One region of the Bradyrhizobium sp. LeoA1Lang genome, then DNA from elsewhere that is predicted to be linked to it. Evidence: predicted binding sites of a transcription regulator. Region 1 holds the regulator's gene; each other region holds the start of a gene.

What was found. Region 1 encodes PhoB, which activates phosphate uptake and scavenging genes when phosphate is short. Its sites were predicted from a motif close to TGTCATNNANCTGTCAT; they were not measured.
Region 2: the regulator PhoB is predicted to act here: its motif matches at 2,674-2,690, upstream of ACZYOF_RS09530 (toxic anion resistance protein).
Region 3: the regulator PhoB is predicted to act here: its motif matches at 2,272-2,288, upstream of ACZYOF_RS35055 (RNA degradosome polyphosphate kinase).
Region 4: the regulator PhoB is predicted to act here: its motif matches at 1,364-1,380, upstream of phnF (phosphonate metabolism transcriptional regulator PhnF).

The regions. Positions count from the first base shown of each region.
Region 1 covers NZ_JBVAPG010000011.1:1,695-6,186, reverse strand. Annotated here, with positions in the region: gene pstA (phosphate ABC transporter permease PstA) at 1-380, shown strand, start outside; gene pstB (phosphate ABC transporter ATP-binding protein PstB) at 386-1,198, shown strand; gene phoU (phosphate signaling complex protein PhoU) at 1,210-1,926, shown strand; gene phoB (phosphate regulon transcriptional regulator PhoB) at 2,045-2,752, shown strand; gene ACZYOF_RS06240 (GcrA family cell cycle regulator) at 2,873-3,388, opposite strand; gene ACZYOF_RS06235 (acetylornithine transaminase) at 3,888-4,492, shown strand, end outside.
Region 2 covers NZ_JBVAPG010000019.1:15,354-19,845, forward strand. Annotated here, with positions in the region: gene ACZYOF_RS09515 (methyl-accepting chemotaxis protein) at 1-1,034, shown strand, start outside; gene ACZYOF_RS09520 (hypothetical protein) at 1,170-1,664, shown strand; gene ACZYOF_RS09525 (LOG family protein) at 1,801-2,412, opposite strand; gene ACZYOF_RS09530 (toxic anion resistance protein) at 2,724-3,818, shown strand; gene ACZYOF_RS09535 (vWA domain-containing protein) at 3,815-4,492, shown strand, end outside.
Region 3 covers NZ_JBVAPG010000159.1:5,661-10,152, forward strand. Annotated here, with positions in the region: gene purM (phosphoribosylformylglycinamidine cyclo-ligase) at 1-721, opposite strand, end outside; gene ACZYOF_RS35045 (CDP-alcohol phosphatidyltransferase family protein) at 881-1,423, shown strand; gene ACZYOF_RS35050 (P-loop NTPase family protein) at 1,557-2,234, shown strand; gene ACZYOF_RS35055 (RNA degradosome polyphosphate kinase) at 2,362-4,492, shown strand, end outside.
Region 4 covers NZ_JBVAPG010000083.1:7,795-12,286, reverse strand. Annotated here, with positions in the region: gene ACZYOF_RS25480 (carbon-phosphorus lyase complex subunit) at 1-227, opposite strand, end outside; gene phnH (phosphonate C-P lyase system protein PhnH) at 230-835, opposite strand; gene phnG (phosphonate C-P lyase system protein PhnG) at 840-1,301, opposite strand; gene phnF (phosphonate metabolism transcriptional regulator PhnF) at 1,415-2,146, shown strand; gene phnE (phosphonate ABC transporter, permease protein PhnE) at 2,250-3,098, opposite strand; gene phnE (phosphonate ABC transporter, permease protein PhnE) at 3,095-3,979, opposite strand; gene phnD (phosphonate ABC transporter substrate-binding protein) at 4,055-4,492, opposite strand, start outside.

The DNA of each region.
Region 1 (4,492 bases):
CCACCGAGGACATGCTGCTGCTCGTCCCCAACCCGCTGCGGGAGGCGGCCTCCGCGCTTGGCCTTCCGCGCTCGCTGGTGATCAAGCGGATCGCCTACCGCGCGGCGCGCTCCGGCCTGATCACGGGCGTGCTGCTGGCGACCGCCCGCGTCGCCGGCGAGACCGCGCCGCTATTGTTCACCGCGCTGTCCAATCAGTTCTTCAGCCTGAACCTGACCAAGACGATGGCGAACCTGCCGGTGACGATCAACAACTTCGTGCAGAGCCCCTACGCCTATTGGAAAGAGCTCGCCTGGAGCGGGGCCCTGCTCATCACCTTGACCGTGCTCGCGCTCAACATCGGCGCGCGCATCCTCGGCGCCGAAAGGAGCGCAAAATGACCGATATGACCGTATCGACGACCAGCCCGAGCGCGGCCATTCCCCAGAAATCGCTGCCGGAAGCGCCGCCGAAGGTGACGGCACGCAGCCTCAACTTCTATTACGGCGAGCACCACGCGCTGAAGAACATCAACCTGGCGCTCGGCACCAACCGCGTCACCGCCTTCATCGGTCCTTCCGGTTGCGGCAAGTCAACGCTGCTGCGGATCTTCAACCGGATGTACGACCTCTATCCCGGCCAGCGCGCCACCGGCCAACTGATGCTGGACCAGACCAACATCCTCGACCCCAAGCTCGACCTCAACCTGCTGCGGGCGCGGATCGGAATGGTGTTCCAGAAGCCGACGCCGTTCCCGATGACGATCTATGAGAATATCGCCTTCGGCATCCGCCTTTACGAGAAGATCTCGAAATCCGAAATGGACGGCCGAGTCGAGAAAGCGCTGCGCGGCGGCGCGCTGTGGAACGAGGTCAAGGACAAGCTCAATGCCTCCGGCCTGAGCCTCTCCGGCGGCCAGCAGCAGCGTCTGTGCATCGCTCGCACGGTTGCGGTGCGGCCCGAAGTGATCCTGTTCGACGAGCCCTGCTCGGCGCTCGATCCGATTTCGACCGCCAAGGTCGAGGAACTGATCCAGGAGCTGTCGGAGGACTACACGATCGCGATCGTCACGCATAACATGCAGCAGGCGGCGCGCGTCTCCGACAAGACCGCGTTCATGTATCTGGGCGAACTGATCGAGTTCGACGACACCAGCAAGATCTTCACCTCGCCGAGCGATCGTCGCACCCAGGACTACATCACCGGCCGGTTCGGTTGAGGAGGGACATCATGGCTTCTGAACATACCGCCAAGGCGTTCGACAGCGATCTTCAGGAACTGACCCGTCTGGTCGCGGAGATGGGCGGGCTGGTCGAACGGATGATCACCGAATCCGTCGATGCGCTGATCCGCCGCGACATTGCGCTCGGCAAGCGTGTCGTCGCTTCCGACATCGAGATCGACAGCCTGCAGCGCGTGATCGAAGAGCGCGCCGTGCTGACGATCGCCCGCCGCCAGCCGATGGCCGTCGACCTGCGCGAGATCGTCGGCGCGATGCGGGTGGCGACCGACCTCGAGCGGATCGGCGACCTCGCCAAGAACATGGGCAAGCGCGTCGCCGCGCTGGAGAACGACTTCCAGCCGCTGAAGCTGATCCGCGGCTTGGAGCACATGACCGACCTCGTGCTGTCGCAGGTCAAGTCCGTGCTCGACGCTTATGCCGCGCACGATCTGCCGGCCGCGATGAACGTCTGGAAGAGCGACGAGGAGGTGGACGCGATCTGCACCTCGCTGTTCCGGGAGCTCCTCACCTACATGATGGAAGATCCGCGCAACATCTCGTTCTGCATCCACCTGATGTTCTGCGCCAAGAACATCGAGCGGATCGGCGACCACGCCACCAACATCGCGGAGACGGTGTTCTACATGATCGAGGGTCAGCAGATGACCGACAAGCGGCCGAAGGGGGATATGACGACGTTCGCCACGACCGTTCCGGGCAACTAGAGCACATCCAGGAAAGTCGAAGCCGGTTTTCCGAAGAAGATCCTGCTCAAAACATCAAAGGAAGAGTGGGATGACGATTCAGGCAGAGAGTCATCCCGCTATAGGAGAAGCCAAGCCGATGAGCGCACGCATTCTGGTGGTCGAAGACGAAGAAGCGCTGACGACGCTGTTGCGCTACAATCTCGATGCAGAAGGCTATGATGTCGAAACGGTCGCCCGTGGAGATGATGCGGACACAAGGCTCAAGGAACGCATTCCCGACCTTGTCGTGCTCGACTGGATGCTGCCGGGACTCTCCGGCATCGAGCTGTGCCGCCGTCTACGGGCGCGGCCGGAGACCAAGCAGCTCCCGATCATCATGCTGACCGCGCGCGGCGAGGAAAGCGAGCGCGTGAGGGGACTGGCGACCGGCGCCGACGACTACATCGTCAAGCCGTTCTCGGTGCCTGAACTGCTGGCGCGGGTGAAGGGCCTGTTGCGTCGGGCAAGTCCGGAGCGGCTCGCCACCGTGCTCACCTATGGCGACATCGAGCTCGACCGCGAGAAGCGTCGCGTCGCGCGCTCGGGCCGTCCGATCGATCTCGGCCCGACCGAATATCGCCTGCTGGAGTTCTTCCTGGAGCATCCCGGCCGCGTGTTCAGCCGCGAGCAGTTGCTCGACAGCGTCTGGGGGCGCGACATCTATATCGACGAGCGCACCGTCGACGTCCACATCGGCCGCCTGCGCAAATTGCTCAATCCCGGCCGCGAGCAGGACCCGATCCGCACCGTCCGCGGCGCGGGCTACGCGCTGGATGATCGCTTCGCGAAGGCCGAGCAGTCGTAACTCGGCGACCTCAATCCGTAGCCCGGGTGCAGCGAAGCGTAACCCGGGGAAATTTGGACCTGCCGATACAGCATTGCCGGGTTACGCTGCGCTTCACCCGGGCTACGATCTGTCGTCGGCTTACTTGCCGTGTGACGGCTTGACCGTCGGACGGCGGCGGTCCGCTGCCGGCTGGTAGGCGACGCGGGAGTGGTGCGCGCAATAGGGCAGGCCGGGAAGCGCCTTGCCGCCGCAGAAGAAGAATTCCGGGCTCGAGGGATCGCCGACCGGCCAGTGGCAGGTGGCCTCGTTCAATTCGAGCAGCGACAGCCGCTGGCTCATCGGCACCACATTGTCGTAGGCGATAGGGTCCGCTTCCACCTCCACCTCGAAGGCGTGGGCGAGTGCGGTGTTGCCGCGGGAGACCGGCCGCGCTACGCGCATCATCGGCTGTGCGGGACGCGCCTTGCGCTGCCGCGGCGCGGCTGCAGCAGGACTCTTGGCGCGGCCCGAGAGGCCGAGCCGGTGCACCTTGCCGATCACTGCATTGCGCGTCACGTTGCCGAGTTCCGCTGCGATCTGGCTGGCCGAGAGCCCGGCTTCCCAGAGCTTCTTCAATTGCTCGACGCGTTCGTCGGACCAGGTCAATACCGTCATCGCATCTTTCCCTTCGCGTTGCGCCGGCCGATCCTGGGACAGCGCTGCGATGCCTAATCTCAAAAATCCCTGCGGGCAGAATCCCTTAAGGCTCGCCGGGCACGAAAACCGCACCCGAACGTGTACGCCGCACACAAAGGACTCTAGGGATCAAAACTGCCGCACGAGATGTCGTACCCGACAGGCCAGACGCTACAATATGGCGTGACTCTGGCGCAAGAGTCCGCGCCTATGCGTCCACATGTTCCGACATTTAGGGATTGCAATCGGGCTTTTCCACTACACTGGAAACCCGCGGATTACCCGGTACTTTGCAGCGCAGCCTGGCGGCTTCGTGGCGATTGACAGCGCCCGCCGCGCGCATAGAATGCCTTTACGTGCCGCCCTGCAAAGGCGGCACGTTTTGTTTTCGCTGGATGAGCTCCAGCCGCGTGTCTGCATCGCTGCACGCCGCCAGGGCTCATCTGAAAGGCTTGTCTAAAACCCTTCAGTGATCGCCATGACCGACAGCGCCACGTCGCATCTGCTTCCCGTTTTTGCCAGGGCCGATCTCGGCTTCGAACGCGGCGAAGGCTGTTGGCTGATCTCGACCAAAGGCGAGCGTTATCTCGACTTCACCTCCGGCGTCGCGGTGAACGCGCTCGGCCATGCCCATCCGCATCTGGTGAAGGCGCTGCAGGAGCAGGCGACGAAGCTCTGGCACATGTCGAACCTGTTCAAGAGCCCGGACGGCGAGAAGCTTGCCGCGCGGCTGTGCGAGCAGAGTTTTGCGGACTTCGTGTTCTTCTGCAATTCCGGCGCGGAAGCGATGGAAGGCGTGATCAAGGTCGTGCGTCACTATCACTTCTCGAAGGGGCATCCGGAGCGCTATCGCATCGTCACCTTCGAAGGCGCCTTCCATGGCCGCACGCTCGCGACGCTGGCCGCGACCGGCGCCGCCAAATATCTCGAGGGCTTCGGCCCGCCGATGGACGGTTTCGACCAGGTGCCGCATGGCGACATCGAAGCGGTGAAACGCGCGATTGGTCCGCAGACGGCAGGCATCCTGATCGAGCCGGTGCAGGGCGAAGGCGGCGTGCGCTCTGCGCCGCCGGCCTTCTTCAA
Region 2 (4,492 bases), on a different contig from region 1:
GCCTGAGCCGGGCCATGCAAGAACTCGCGAACGGTAATTTCGACGTCCAGTTGCCTGGCATCGGGCGCAAGGACGAAATCGGCGCGGTCGCGCGCGCTGTCGAGACATTCAAGGTCAAGGCGGAAGAGAGGGCGGTGCTCGAGGCCGACTCCAAGCGCCGGCAGGATGATACCCTCGCCGGGCAGCGCCGGGCCGAGATGATCAAGCTTGCGGATGCGTTCGAGGGAGCGGTGGGTGAGATCGTCAGCACCGTCTCGACGGCGTCGACGGAGCTGGAGCACTCCGCAAAGGCGCTCACCTCGACGGCCGAGCGCACCCAGGAAATAACGGTTGCGGTGGCGTCGGCTTCCGAAGAAGCGTCGGCCAACGTGCAATCGGTTGCGACCGCAACGGAAGAATTGTCGTCTTCGGTGAACGAGATCAGCCGGCAGGTCCAGGATTCGGCGCGAATCGCGGCGGCTGCGGTCGGCCAGGCGCGCGCCACCACCGAGCGCGTGAGCGAACTTTCCAAAGCCGCCAGCCGCATCGGCGATGTGGTCGAGCTCATCAACACCATTGCGGGCCAGACCAACCTCTTGGCGCTCAACGCCACCATCGAGGCTGCGCGCGCCGGCGACGCAGGCCGGGGCTTTGCGGTCGTCGCATCCGAGGTGAAGGCGCTGGCCGAGCAGACGGCGAAGGCGACCGGCGAAATCGGTCAGCAGATCGCGGCGATCCAGACCGCGACCAATCAGTCGGTCGGCGCCATCGGCCAGATCAGCAACACGATCGAATCGCTGGCGGAGATCGCCTCGACGGTCGCCGCCGCGGTCGAAGAGCAGGGTGCGGCGACGCAGGAGATCGCGCGCAACGTGCAACAGGCTGCACAAGGGACCGAGGAGGTCTCTTCGCGGATCACCGACGTGCAGCGCGGCGCCACCGCGACAGGCTCGGCGTCCACGCAGGTGCTCTCGTCCGCGCAATCGCTGTCCCGCGACAGCAGCCGGCTCCAGACGGAAGTTAGCCGGTTCCTGCAGACGGTGCGGGCTGCCTGACCTGACCAAAAGGTCGTCTCGGGCCGAGTGAGGTTCCTGAGACGTCCAACTCCACTTCGATTCCGATCGCGGAATGAACTCCCGCATTTCGCGCGCGTTGTCCTCGCACATGCTCGATTGTACGGGGAACCGATCATGACGAAACACGACAAGACGAAACGGCCGAGCGATGTCGACCTCTATCGCAATCCGCTGATCGGCGGATCGAAGGGCGTCACGATGGCGCAGGCGACGCCGGACGATCTCGAGGAGGTCGAAGGCGAGAACACCTTTGAGGGCGACGTCGAGAACGATACCAACCCGCAAGGCGGTATCGAGGCGCCAGATCGCCGGCAAGGCCGCCCGTCGCGCGATCAGACGCCGAAATCGCGCAAGACGGTGCTGCAGGGCAAGAAGACCCATGAGCAGCAGTTGCGGATGCTGGAACGCAAGCCCGATGTTCCCGACGCGCGCAATGTCGAGCAACGAGGCGCGCGCATTGTGGAAGATGCAGGCGCGAGACATCCGAAACAGGATGCGCGCCAGTCGGAATTTCCGGTGAGCCGCGGCGGGCTGAACCAGGAAAGCCACCACAACAAGCACAACGATCCCGGCCAGAGCGGCCATAAGCCGCAGAAGCACGGCGGGTGACGCAACTGAAATCGTGATTCGGTTGAACGGAACCAGATCACGATTTCATCTTCTGGTTTGAGCATGATCTCCGCGCAAACGCTTCGCGTTTTGTTGTCGCGAGGGCAAACCGGTCTCCGCCTTCCCGGATCATGCTCTACGGTTTGGCGGCCGCCTCCGTGCGCAGCCATTTTCGTGGCGGCGGCTGGTAGGTTCCAAAGCGGCTGAGCAGCGCGTCCACCTTGGTTTCGATGATGAGCATCTCGGCATAGGCTGCGATCGTGAAGCCTTCGGCGACCATCCTCTCCACCATCGCGATCAGCGGCGCGAAGTAATCCTTTACGTTCAGCAGGCCGCACGGCTTTTGGTGGATCCCGAGCTGGGCCCAGGTCCATTCCTCGAAAAGTTCTTCGAGTGTTCCGGCGCCGCCCGGCAGCGCGACGAAGCCATCGGATAGCTCTGCCATCATCGTCTTGCGCTCATGCATGGTTTCGACGATGTGAAGCTGGCTCAAGCCCGTGTGTCCGATCTCGCGCTCGACCAGCGCGCGCGGAATGACGCCGACGACGCGCCCGCCCGCCGCAAGCGCCGCATCTGCTATCGCACCCATCAGTCCGACCTTCCCGCCGCCATAGACGATGGTAATGCCGGCCTTTGCCAGCGCCTGTCCGGTGGCGATCGCGGTCTCCAGATAGATCGGATCACGGCCCGGGCTGGAGCCGCAGAAGATACAGACGGATTTCAGCGCTTTGGCGTTTTGGTTCTGCATTGGATCTGTGCGGACCTTTCGTGCTGCAAACGATTCGTCGGCGGATCGACGTTAGCATGAGGGGCTGGGGATCGCGGCGTTGCGCTACAACGTGATGCATCGGCGGATCGGTGCTGTGAATGACCTGCTCATATATCATTGAATTAAAAAAAGAATTTCGCCGCGCGGGCGGGTCGAGCCGAATCGGGTTTTGCGGCAGCCGGTAACGTATGCCGATCCGGGAAGGACTTCATCAACAGGCCTGTTGTCAACCTCGGAGACTGTCATCAATCTGTCGTATCGCCTGCGCTTAGCTGCGGAACCAGTCCGGCATGCTACCATGGCCGCGGCCGAGAGGGAGTGAGGCGGTGAGCGAAACGACGAGTGTCCCGGCATTGCCGGCAGATGCATCAGTGATTGCACGTATCAAGTCCGAAATCGATATTTCAGATCGTTCGCGCATCGTCACGTTCGGCGAGCGCGCCCAGCGGTCGGTGGTCGAGTTCGCCGACCGCATTCTGTCCCAGACGCAAAATCGAGAGCTCGGAACAACCGGCAAGCTGTTGTCGGACATTTTGGCAAAAGCGCGCGGGCTCGATCCCGCCGATCTCAAGGACAGCGGCCTCTTGACGCGCCTGTTCTCGTCGGCGGAGGCACGGCTGCGCCGCTTTGCCGAGCAGTTCGGCGATGTCGCCTCGCAGATCGATCGCGTCTGCGTCGAGCTCGATCGCAACAAGGAGGTCCTGCGCCGCGACATCGCGCTGCTCGACGATCTCTATGAGCAGACCAGGACCGCGCTAGGCCAGCTCGACGCGCATATTAACGCCGGCAAGGCCTTTGCCGCGGACTTCCGCGGCGGCAAGCTGGTCGAGATGGAGCGGGCTGCGACCGCGAAAGGCCAAAGCAGCGATGCCCTGCTCGCTGCGCAGACCTATCAGGACGCAGTCCAGGCGCTCGACCGGCTCGAGAAGCGCATCTTCTATCTGCAGCAGGCACGCCAGATCGGCATCCAGCAGTTGCCGCAGATCCGCATCGTGCAATCGGGCGACGAGACGCTGATCGAGAACCTGCAGGCCACCACCGAACTCACTATCCCGGTGTGGAAGCAGAAGATGATCCTGCTGCTCGGGCTGAACCGGCAGAAATCCGCGCTCGAGCTGCAGAAGACCATCACCGATGCCACCAACGAGATGATGCGCCAGGCCTCCGAGATGATGAAGACCCAGGCGATCGAGATCGAGAAACAGTCGCAGCGCGGTATCGTCGACATTACGACGCTGGAAAAGACCAATCGCGACCTGATCGACACCATCTCGGGCGTGCTCGCCGTGCAGGAGCAGGGCCGCACCAAGCGCGCCGAGATCGAACAGCGCATGTCGGAGCTGACCGACGAGTTGAAATCCGCGGTGACCAAGGCCTCTGCATGAGCCTCGCGTTGTTCCCGCGGCGCTGGCTTGCGCTGCTCGCTGCGGCGCAGCTGATCGCCGTACTGCTCTCCGGCTGCAGCGGCGGCCCGGGACCGCAATTCACCATTCTGTCGGGCTCGGAGAATGACGTGCTCGAGCCGCTGGTGCAGGAATTCTGCAAGTCGCGCAATGCCGCCTGCACCATGCGCTATCAGGGCTCGCTTGACATCGCGCTGGCGCTCAAGGGCGACGATCCGCCGGCCGACGCGGTGTGGCCGGCGGCCTCGATCTGGATCGACATGTTCGACACCAAGCGGCGAGTGAAGTCGGTCAAGTCGATCGTGCAGATGCCGGTCATCCTCGGCGTGCGCCGCTCCAAGGCGCAAGAATTGAACTGGATCGGCGCCAAGGTGACGGCCAAGGATATTCTCGCCGCCGTCGAGGCCGGCCGATTGAAATTCCTGATGACCTCGGCGACGCAGTCGAACTCGGGCGCGGCGGCCTACCTTGCGATGCTCGCGGCCGGGATCGGCAAGCCCGACCTGATCGAAGCCGGCGATCTGGACAAGCCCGAGGTGCTGGCGACGGCGCGCGGCCTTCTGAAAGGGGTCGAGCGCAGCGCGGGTTCAAGCGGCTGGCTCGCCGATCTCTATCGCGACGGCGAGCGGAATGGTGCGCGCTACCAGGCGATCTGG
Region 3 (4,492 bases), on a different contig from region 1:
TCGCGCGCAGGCAGGATTTGACGTAGAGCTTGGTCGGCGTCAGCAGCGCGCCGCCGAGCGTCATAACCGGCGAGAACGGCGCCGGCGCGTCGAAGCTGACGCGCGACTGCTCGACGATCTTGCGCACCAGCGAAAATCCGTTGGAGTGAACGCCGGACGAAGCCAGGCCGATCACGGCATCGCCAATGGCGATATCCGGTCGCGGCAAGAGCGTCCCGCGCTCGGCGGCCCCGACCGCAAACCCGGCGAGGTCATAATCGCCGTCCTTGTAGAGCCCCGGCATCTCCGCGGTCTCGCCGCCGATCAGCGCGCAGCCGGATTCGCGGCAGCCCTCGGCGACACCCGCGACGATCGCAGCCGTCGCCTCCGGATCGAGCTTGCCGCAGGCGAAATAGTCCAGGAAGAACAGCGGTTCCGCGCCCTGCACGACGAGGTCGTTGACCGACATCGCCACCAGGTCGATGCCGATCCCGTCATGCAGCCCGGTCTCGATCGCGATCTTGACCTTGGTGCCGACACCATCGGTCGCGGCCACCAGCACGGGGTCCTTGAAGCCGGCCGCCTTCAGATCGAACAGGCCGCCGAAGCCGCCGATCTCGGCGTCCGCGCCGGCGCGCGCGGTGGCACGGACCATCGGCTTGATCAGATCGACCAGCCGGTTGCCGGCATCGATGTCGACGCCGGAATCCGCGTAAGTGAGGCCGTTCTTGCGCTCGGTCATGCAAAATTCCAGTTGAAGACGGCTGGTTACGAGGAATTCCGCCCCCGCGCAATGGCTCGCAAGGCGGCAGGCGGTATACTATGTAGATAACGACCGGCTCAGCCCCCAGAGGGGCCGAATCTTCCGTAAATTCAGGCCGGTAGCCGGGAAGCGACCGAGTTGAGCATACCCAATATCATCACGCTGGGCCGCATCATTCTGGTGCCGGTCATCGTCTGGGCGATCGTCTCCAGCCAGATGGAAATCGCGTTTGCGATCTTCGTGATTGCCGGCGTCAGCGACGCCGTCGACGGTTTCCTCGCCAAGCGCTTCAACATGACGAGCGAGCTCGGCGCCCTGCTCGATCCGCTCGCCGACAAGGCGCTGCTGGTGTCGATCTATGTGGCGCTCGGGATCTGGGGCGCGGTGCCGCGCTGGCTTGTCATCCTCGTGGTGTCGCGCGACATCATGATCGTGGCGGCGGTGATCGTGTCCTGGCTGTTCGACAAGCCGGTCGAGATAAAACCGCTGATGGTCTCGAAACTTAACACGGGAGCTCAGGTTGCCTTCGCAGCCCTGGTGCTGGCCTCGCTCGGTTTCGGTTTCCAGCCAAGGCCTTATGATCTGATCCTGATGGGATTTGTCACCATCTTTACTTTGGTTTCCGTCTCCCTCTATCTCGTGGAGTGGGTGCGGCACATGAGCACGATCGAAGCGCGCTAGAGCGCTTTCGAGCTAAGAGCGTTTTCGAGCGAAGTGGGCACCGGTTCGCATAGCAATCAAGTTTACGCAGATTGCGTAGACTTATCTGCGCAGAAAACGCGTCAAGAGAATGAAAGCCCCGGAGAGTTTTTGCGTGGCAGGTAGCGTTCACCCTCGTCAGCTTGCGTTGGCGCTGCCGCATGCGGAGAGCCTGACCCGCGACGACTTCCTCGAGGGAACGGCGAATGAGGCCGGCCTCGCTCTGATCGAGAGCTGGCCCGACTGGCCGAACCGCATCATGCTTCTGGTCGGCCCCGAAGGATCGGGAAAAAGCCACCTCGCCGCGATCTGGGCCGAGCGGGCCGGCGCGCGCTCGACAGCGGCGCACGCACTGTCGGCCGAGACCGTGCCGGCGGACCTCGCGACCGGCGCACTCGTTGTCGAAGACTTGAACCCGCACGGCTTCGACGAGCGCGCGATGTTTCACCTGCTCAATCTCGCCCGCCAGGACGAAGCCTTCGTGCTGATGACCGCTCGCATTCCGCCGTCGGCGTTCGAGATCGAATTGCGCGACCTCCGGTCACGGCTGCGTGCGGTGCCGACCGTGTCATTGTTGCCGCCAGACGATCTCTTGTTTCGCGGCCTGATCGTCAAATACTGCACGGACCGCCAGATGACCGTGGACGAATCACTGGTGAGCTATCTCGCCAGCCGGATCGAGCGCTCCTACGCCGCCGCCCGCCAGGCGGTGGAACTGCTCGACACCGAGGCGCTGCGGCTGGGGCGGCCGGTGACGCGGGCGCTGGCGGCGGAACTGTGGCGCCACGCCTGACCCTGTGACTTGACGGCGCTGGCGCGGAGAACGTCAATGTCATCGAAACGTCATCCCCTTATCACAAGGTTTGCGTTGCCTTTGCTTAAGTGGCTCTGGCCCTGAACGCGAATGGATCGAGAACTTCATGGAATCGGCACAACCTATTGAAGTACAAGAGAAAGAACAGGTTGCTGAGAGGCTGCCGGCGATCGCGACGAGCCCCGAACGCTTCATCAACCGCGAGCTTTCCTGGCTGCATTTCAATCGCCGCGTGCTGGAAGAGGCCGTCAATCCCGGCCATCCCGCGCTCGAGCGGGTGAGATTCCTGTCGATATCCGCCAACAACCTCGACGAGTTCTTCATGGTCCGCGTCGCCGGTATCAAGGCGCAGGTCCGTGAAGGCATCCCGGAGCGCAGCCCCGATGGCCTGACGCCATCCGAACAGCTCGTCCTGATCAACCAGACCGTTTCCAAGCTCGCCTCCGACCAGCAGGCGATCTGGAGCGACCTGCGCACGATGCTCTCGGAAGTCGGCATCAACCTCGTCGATGGGCGGGACGTCACCAAGACGGAGCGGGCCTGGATCGAGGATCATTTCCTCCACAGCATCTTTCCGCTGCTGACGCCGCTCGCGATCGATCCGGCGCATCCCTTCCCGTTCATTCCGAACCTCGGCTTCACGGTGGCCCTGCAATTATCCCGGGTCTCCGACGGCAAGGCGATGAACGCGCTGATCCGCATGCCCGGCAAGATCGACCGCTTCATCCGCATCCCCAGTGATGGCCGGCTGCGCCTGATCACGTTGGAGCAGGCCACCGGCCTCTTCATCGGGCGCCTGTTCCCGGGCTACACGGTCAACGGCCAGGGCGCCTTCCGCGTCATCCGCGACTCCGAAATCGAAATCGAGGAAGAAGCCGAAGACCTCGTCCGCACGTTCGAGACCGCGCTGAAGCGACGCCGGCGCGGATCGGTGATCCGGCTGGAGATCGAGGCCAAGATGCCGGAAGAGCTGCGCCTGTTCGTGCAACACGCGCTCAACGCCGCCGATGACGAGGTTTTCCTGGTCGACGGCGTGCTGGCCATGAACGAGCTGTCGCAACTCACCCGGCTCGACCGGCCCGATCTCGAATTCACACCCTATGTGCCGCGTCATCCGGAACGGGTGCGCGACCATGGCGGCGATATCTTCGCCGCGATCCGGCAGAAGGACCTGATCGTCCACCACCCCTACGAATCCTTCGACGTCGTGGTGCAGTTCCTGCAGCAGGCCGCCCGCGATCCCGACGTCGTCGCCATCAAGCAGACGCTCTATCGCACCTCGCAGAATTCGCCGATCGTGCGCGCGCTCGCCGAAGCGGCTGAAGCCGGCAAGTCGGTCACGGCGCTGATCGAGCTGAAGGCGCGCTTCGACGAGGAAGCGAACATCCGCTGGGCGCGCGACCTCGAGCGCGCCGGCGTGCAGGTGGTCTACGGCTTCATCGAGCTCAAGACCCACGCCAAATTATCGATGGTGGTGCGCCGCGAGGGCGGCAATCTCACGACCTATGTCCACACCGGCACCGGCAACTACCATCCGGTGACCGCGCGCATCTACACCGATCTCTCCTACTTCACGTCAGACCCGATCATCGGCCGCGACGCCGCGCGTGTGTTCAACTACATCACCGGCTATGCCGAGCCGAGCGACATCGAGAAGATGGCGGTGTCGCCGCTCACGCTGCGCAAGCGCATGATCGAGCATATCCAGGGCGAGAGCAACCATGCGCGACACGGCCGCCCGGCCGCGATCTGGATGAAGATGAACTCGCTGGTCGACCCCGACATCATCGACGCGCTCTATGAAGCATCGCAAGCGGGAGTGCCGATCGAACTCGTGGTGCGCGGCATCTGCTGCCTCAGGCCGGGCCTGCCCGGGCTTTCCGAGAACATCCGCGTCAAATCGGTGATCGGCCGCTTCCTGGAACACGGCCGAATCTATTGCTTCGGCATGGGATATGGCCTGCCCAGCGCAAAAGCGGCTGTGTATATCTCCTCTGCCGACATGATGCCGAGGAACCTCGACCGCCGTGTCGAAGTGCTGTGTCCGCTGCAAAATCCCACGGTGCATCAGCAGGTTCTCGAACAGATCATGGTCGCGAATCTGAAGGACACCGAGCAGAGCTGGCAATTGTTGCCCGACGGATCGTCAACGCGTATGAAGGCCGCGAAAGGCGAAGAGCCTTTCAACCTTCATAATTACTTCATGACGAATCCAAGTCTGTCGGGCCGTGGAAAGT
Region 4 (4,492 bases), on a different contig from region 1:
AAGATCGCCTCGATCATGTCGCCGCGCGCCTGCTTGATCGCGAGCGCGGCGAGCTCGCGGTCATAGAGCGAGCCTTCCGCCATGACGCGATCGACGCCGAGCGCAAGCTGTTCGGAGATCTGCGCAAGCGTGAGCTCCGGCACCTCCCGGTCGCCGCGCCGTTCATGCGCGAGCAGGCGATGGGCGTTCTCTATGGCGCGTTCGCCGCCCTTGACCGCAACGTACATCGTCAGTCCTTCCCATGAGCGAGCCGCGTGGTGCGCGGGATCGCGACAATCTCTTCGCCCGCGACCAGCACGACGTCGATACCGCGCGGAAACAGCGCGGCGTTGACGGCGAGCCGATCGAACAGATCGTGCGGCTCAATGGTCGCGGTCAGCACAGTGGAGCCGTCGATGCCGGGACCGCGCAGTTCGTAGGCCGTGCCGTGCGACAGGCTGCCAATCTGCAGGATCAGCGTGGTCGAGCGATCGGGATATTCGCTGCTGCCGAACGCGAAGCGATCGAGCGCGGGAAGATTCTTGGGATCGCCGATCAGCGCAAAGCCCGCAATCGCGGGATCGCCGGTGATGGGCGCGCCGGTGTGGAACTTCAGCCATTTGGCGATGTCGGGGGTCGACATCGCGCCATCGAGCCAAATCGGCGTGTCATGATCGAACAGCATCAGCGCGATCGCGGCCGTGCCGTGCATCACGCCGGAAGGCGCGCCGGCCGATGCCGCGATTCGCTGCACCGTTCCCGGACGCGCCATCGCGTTCATTACGGAACGGAACGTCGCCTGCGCCGACAACACCTTGTCGGAGAAGCCCGGCGGCAGTTCGGCAACCGTCGTCATGTCCTTAGCCCTCGCCGCGCACCATGGTGTAGAAATCAACCCGCGTCGCCGCCGTCTCCGCGTCCGCCCGGCTTCGTTTCGCGATCATGGCCGTGCGCAGCGGCGCGATCACTTCCTGTTCGACCGCGTCGGCAAAGTCGTCCGATTGCGTCATGGCGTCGCACAACGCGATCAGCCGCGCCTTCTCGTGGTCGCGCCCGAGCGTGTAGCCGAAGCCGACCTGGCCGGTCGAAAGCAGCACCGCCGAGCGCGAGACGGTCGCCTCGCCGAGATTGAAGTGAGCGCCGTCGCCGCCGATCCGACCGCGCACCATCACGAGGCCGTTCTCCGGCTCGCGCAAAGTTTTGTGATCGGGCAGCGCCATCGCTCTGAGCCGGGCCGAAATTTCGGCGGCGTCCGACTGTGCGAGCACCGCCATTCCCGCTCTGCGCTGCGCCCGCCTGCTGTCTTGCTCGGTTTTCGTCATGTCGCGGAACCTTGCCTGACTGAAGTTGTCTATGATAATAGACAACTTGATAAGCAAACGCCATGACTGTTTCATGACAGAGCCATGATTTTCGACAGGACTGGGTTTCCGATATGAGCCTGCAGGACACCACCTCATCGGGCGTCGCGCTGTGGCGACTGGTCGCCGACGGCATCGAGCGCGGCATCGCCGAAGGCCGCTTTGCCGCCGGCGAGAAGCTGCCGGGCGAAATGGAGATCGCGGAGACCTACCGCGTGAACCGGCACACGGTGCGGCGCGCCCTGGCGGCGCTCGCCGAGCGCGGATTGGTGCGCGCCGAGCGCGGCAGCGGCACTTATGTCGAGGTGCAGAAAATCGCCTATCCGCTGCGCTCGCGCACGCGGTTCTCGGAGATCGTCGGCGCCGGCGGCCGTGAGCCGCGCGGGCAATTGATCGATGCGTCGGAAGACGTGGCGAGCCGGGACCTGGCGCGGGAACTCGGACTGAAGGTCGGCGCGCCATTAGTCCGGATCGAGTCGCTGCGGTTCGCCGACCGCGCACCGATCTGCATCTCCACCTCCTGGCTTTCAGCCGAGCGCTTTCCGGGCGCGGGAGAGGTGTTCGCCAGCGTCCGCTCGATGACGAAGCTGCTCGAACATTTTGGCATCCGCGACTATCGCCGCGCCTCGACGCGGATCACCGCCGGCATCGTCGACGCCACCGACGCGGCGCGGCTCGACCTCGCGCTCGGCCGCCCGATCCTGGTGGTCGACTCGACCGACGTCGATCCGGACGACAAGCCGCTGGTGACAAAGCGCTCGCGCTTCGCCGCCGAGCGCGTGGAGTTTTTGGTGGAGAACGGGTGAGATTTTGTAGGGTGGGCAAAGCGAAGCGTGCCCACCATTCCGAGCGGAGTGCTTGATGGTGGGCACGCTTCGCTTTGCCCACCCTACGGAACCGCGGTTAGGCTCACGCCACCGCGCGCTGGCCGATGATGGCGAAGCGGAGTTTTGTCGATATCCAGTCGATCACGGCGACCGCGACCAGGATCATCAAGATCAGGAACGAGACCTTCTGCCATTCCAGGACGCGGATCTGCTCGGCGAGCTGCAGCCCGATGCCGCCGGCGCCGACGATGCCGATGATGGTGGCCGAACGCGTGTTCGACTCGATGTAATAGAGCACCTGCCCCGCGATCACGGGCAGCACCTGCGGGATCAGGCCGAAGCGGATCTCGTGCAGCGCGCTGCCGCCGGAAGCTCTGATACCCTCGACCTGCTTCTTGTCGGCCTCCTCAATGGCCTCAGAGAACAATTTGCCGAAGGCGCCGAAGTCCGACACCGCGATGGCGAGCACGCCGGCAAACGGGCCGAGGCCGACGACATTAATCCACACCAAGGCCCAGATGAGCTGGTCGACGCCGCGGATCGAATCCAGGAAGCGCCGCACCGGAAAACGGAAGATGGCTGACGGCACGATGTTGCGCGCGGCGAGCAGGCTGACCGGCAGCGCCAGGAACGCGGCGATCGTGGTGCCGAGCAGCGCGATCGACAGCGTCTCGCCGAGCGCGGAGAGATAGGTCGGCAGCGATGAGCCGGGATCGGGCGGGATCATCATCAACGTGATCCAGCCGAGCTCGCGCAGGCCGCTCACCAGCTTGGTCGGCGAGAAGTCGAGATCGAACAGTCCGAAGACGAAGACCGCGAACGCCGCCAGCAGCATCAAGGGCGTGGCGAGGCGCGTCGAGGCCGGGCGCTCGAAAACATCTGGATATTTCGTCCGCAGCGCCAGCGAATCCGGCTTCGGCAATTGGCTCATGCCCGCGCCTCCTTGCCGAACAGTTTTGCGCGCAGCCAGCCGGTGGTGATGTCGATCACGAACACGGTGACGATGATGGTGACCAGGATGGCGCTGACGTCGGAATAGTAGAATTTGCGGATCGCGACCACGAGCTCCTGCCCGATGCCGCCGGCGCCGACAAAGCCCATCACCGACGCCTCGCGCACATTGATCTCGAAGCGCAACAGCGCATAGCTGGCATAGCCCGCTGAAACCTGAGGCAGCACCGCAAAGCGCATGCAGGAGAGCCAGCTCGCGCCGGTCGAGCGGATGCCTTCCACCGGCTTCATGTCGGCATTCTCGACGATCTCGGAGAACAATTTGCCGAGCGCGCCGGTCGAGTGCACGGCGATCGCCAGCACGCCCGCCATCGGCCCGAGGCCGAACGCGATCACGAACACCAACGCGAACACGATGCCGGGCACGGTGCGGGCGAATTCGAGCAGGCGGCGGACGACGAAGCGCAGCCACGGCCCGGGCGAGGTATTCTGCGCGGCGAAGAAGTTCAGCGCGAACGCAAAGACGGCGCCGGTCAGCGTGCCGACATAGCTGATCAAAATGGTCTCGGCGAGCAGCTTCAGCCATTGCTTCCAGCCCCAGAACCATTCGCCGAAATCGGTCCAGACCCGCTGGCCGTTATCGAGCGTGAGGATGCGGTCGAAATAGGAGACGAAGTTGCCGAAATAGGTGAAAAGCGTGCGCAGGTTCACTTCGGCGCCGATGCCAGCGACGACGAGCGCCGCGATAAACACCGCCGCCGCCAGCATCATCTTCAGCCGCTTGCGCGCGACCGCCTTGCGATAGGCCTCGTTCAGCGCCGCGAGCTGCTGAGCGGGAAGGATGGATACGGCGGTGGTCATCGGATCTGCTGCTTGCCCTCAATGGAAACAGGCCGGGTCGCAATCGACCCGGCCTGCGTAGTTCGTGTCAACCGATCAGGACGCCTTCTTCTTGCGCAGGGTGTCGACGAACTTGATCAGCTCGATCGTGCCGTCCCAATCCTTGGTGGTCGCGGGGTGGAAGCCCTTCTTCTGGCCGTCCGAGAGCTTGTCGAACATCACCTTGTCCTTGGCCGGCGCCTCGAAGAAGGCCTTTGCGATCGCGGCCTTCAGATCGTCGGGAAGATCGGTGTTATAGGCATAGGGTCCGTTGATGATCTCGGCCGACTTGTTGATGATGCGGAAATCTTCCTTCTTCATCGGCGAGCCGTCGGCATTCTTCAGCATGCCCTTGTGCAGCATCTGGGCGAGCGTGGAGTCGTCGTCGCTGGTCCACTGGTTGGCGGCGACGTCGACGGTGCCTTGCGAAAGCGCGAGGACCGCGTTCTCGTGGCTGCCGGTGAAGACGACCTTGCTGAAATAGGCTTCGGCGTC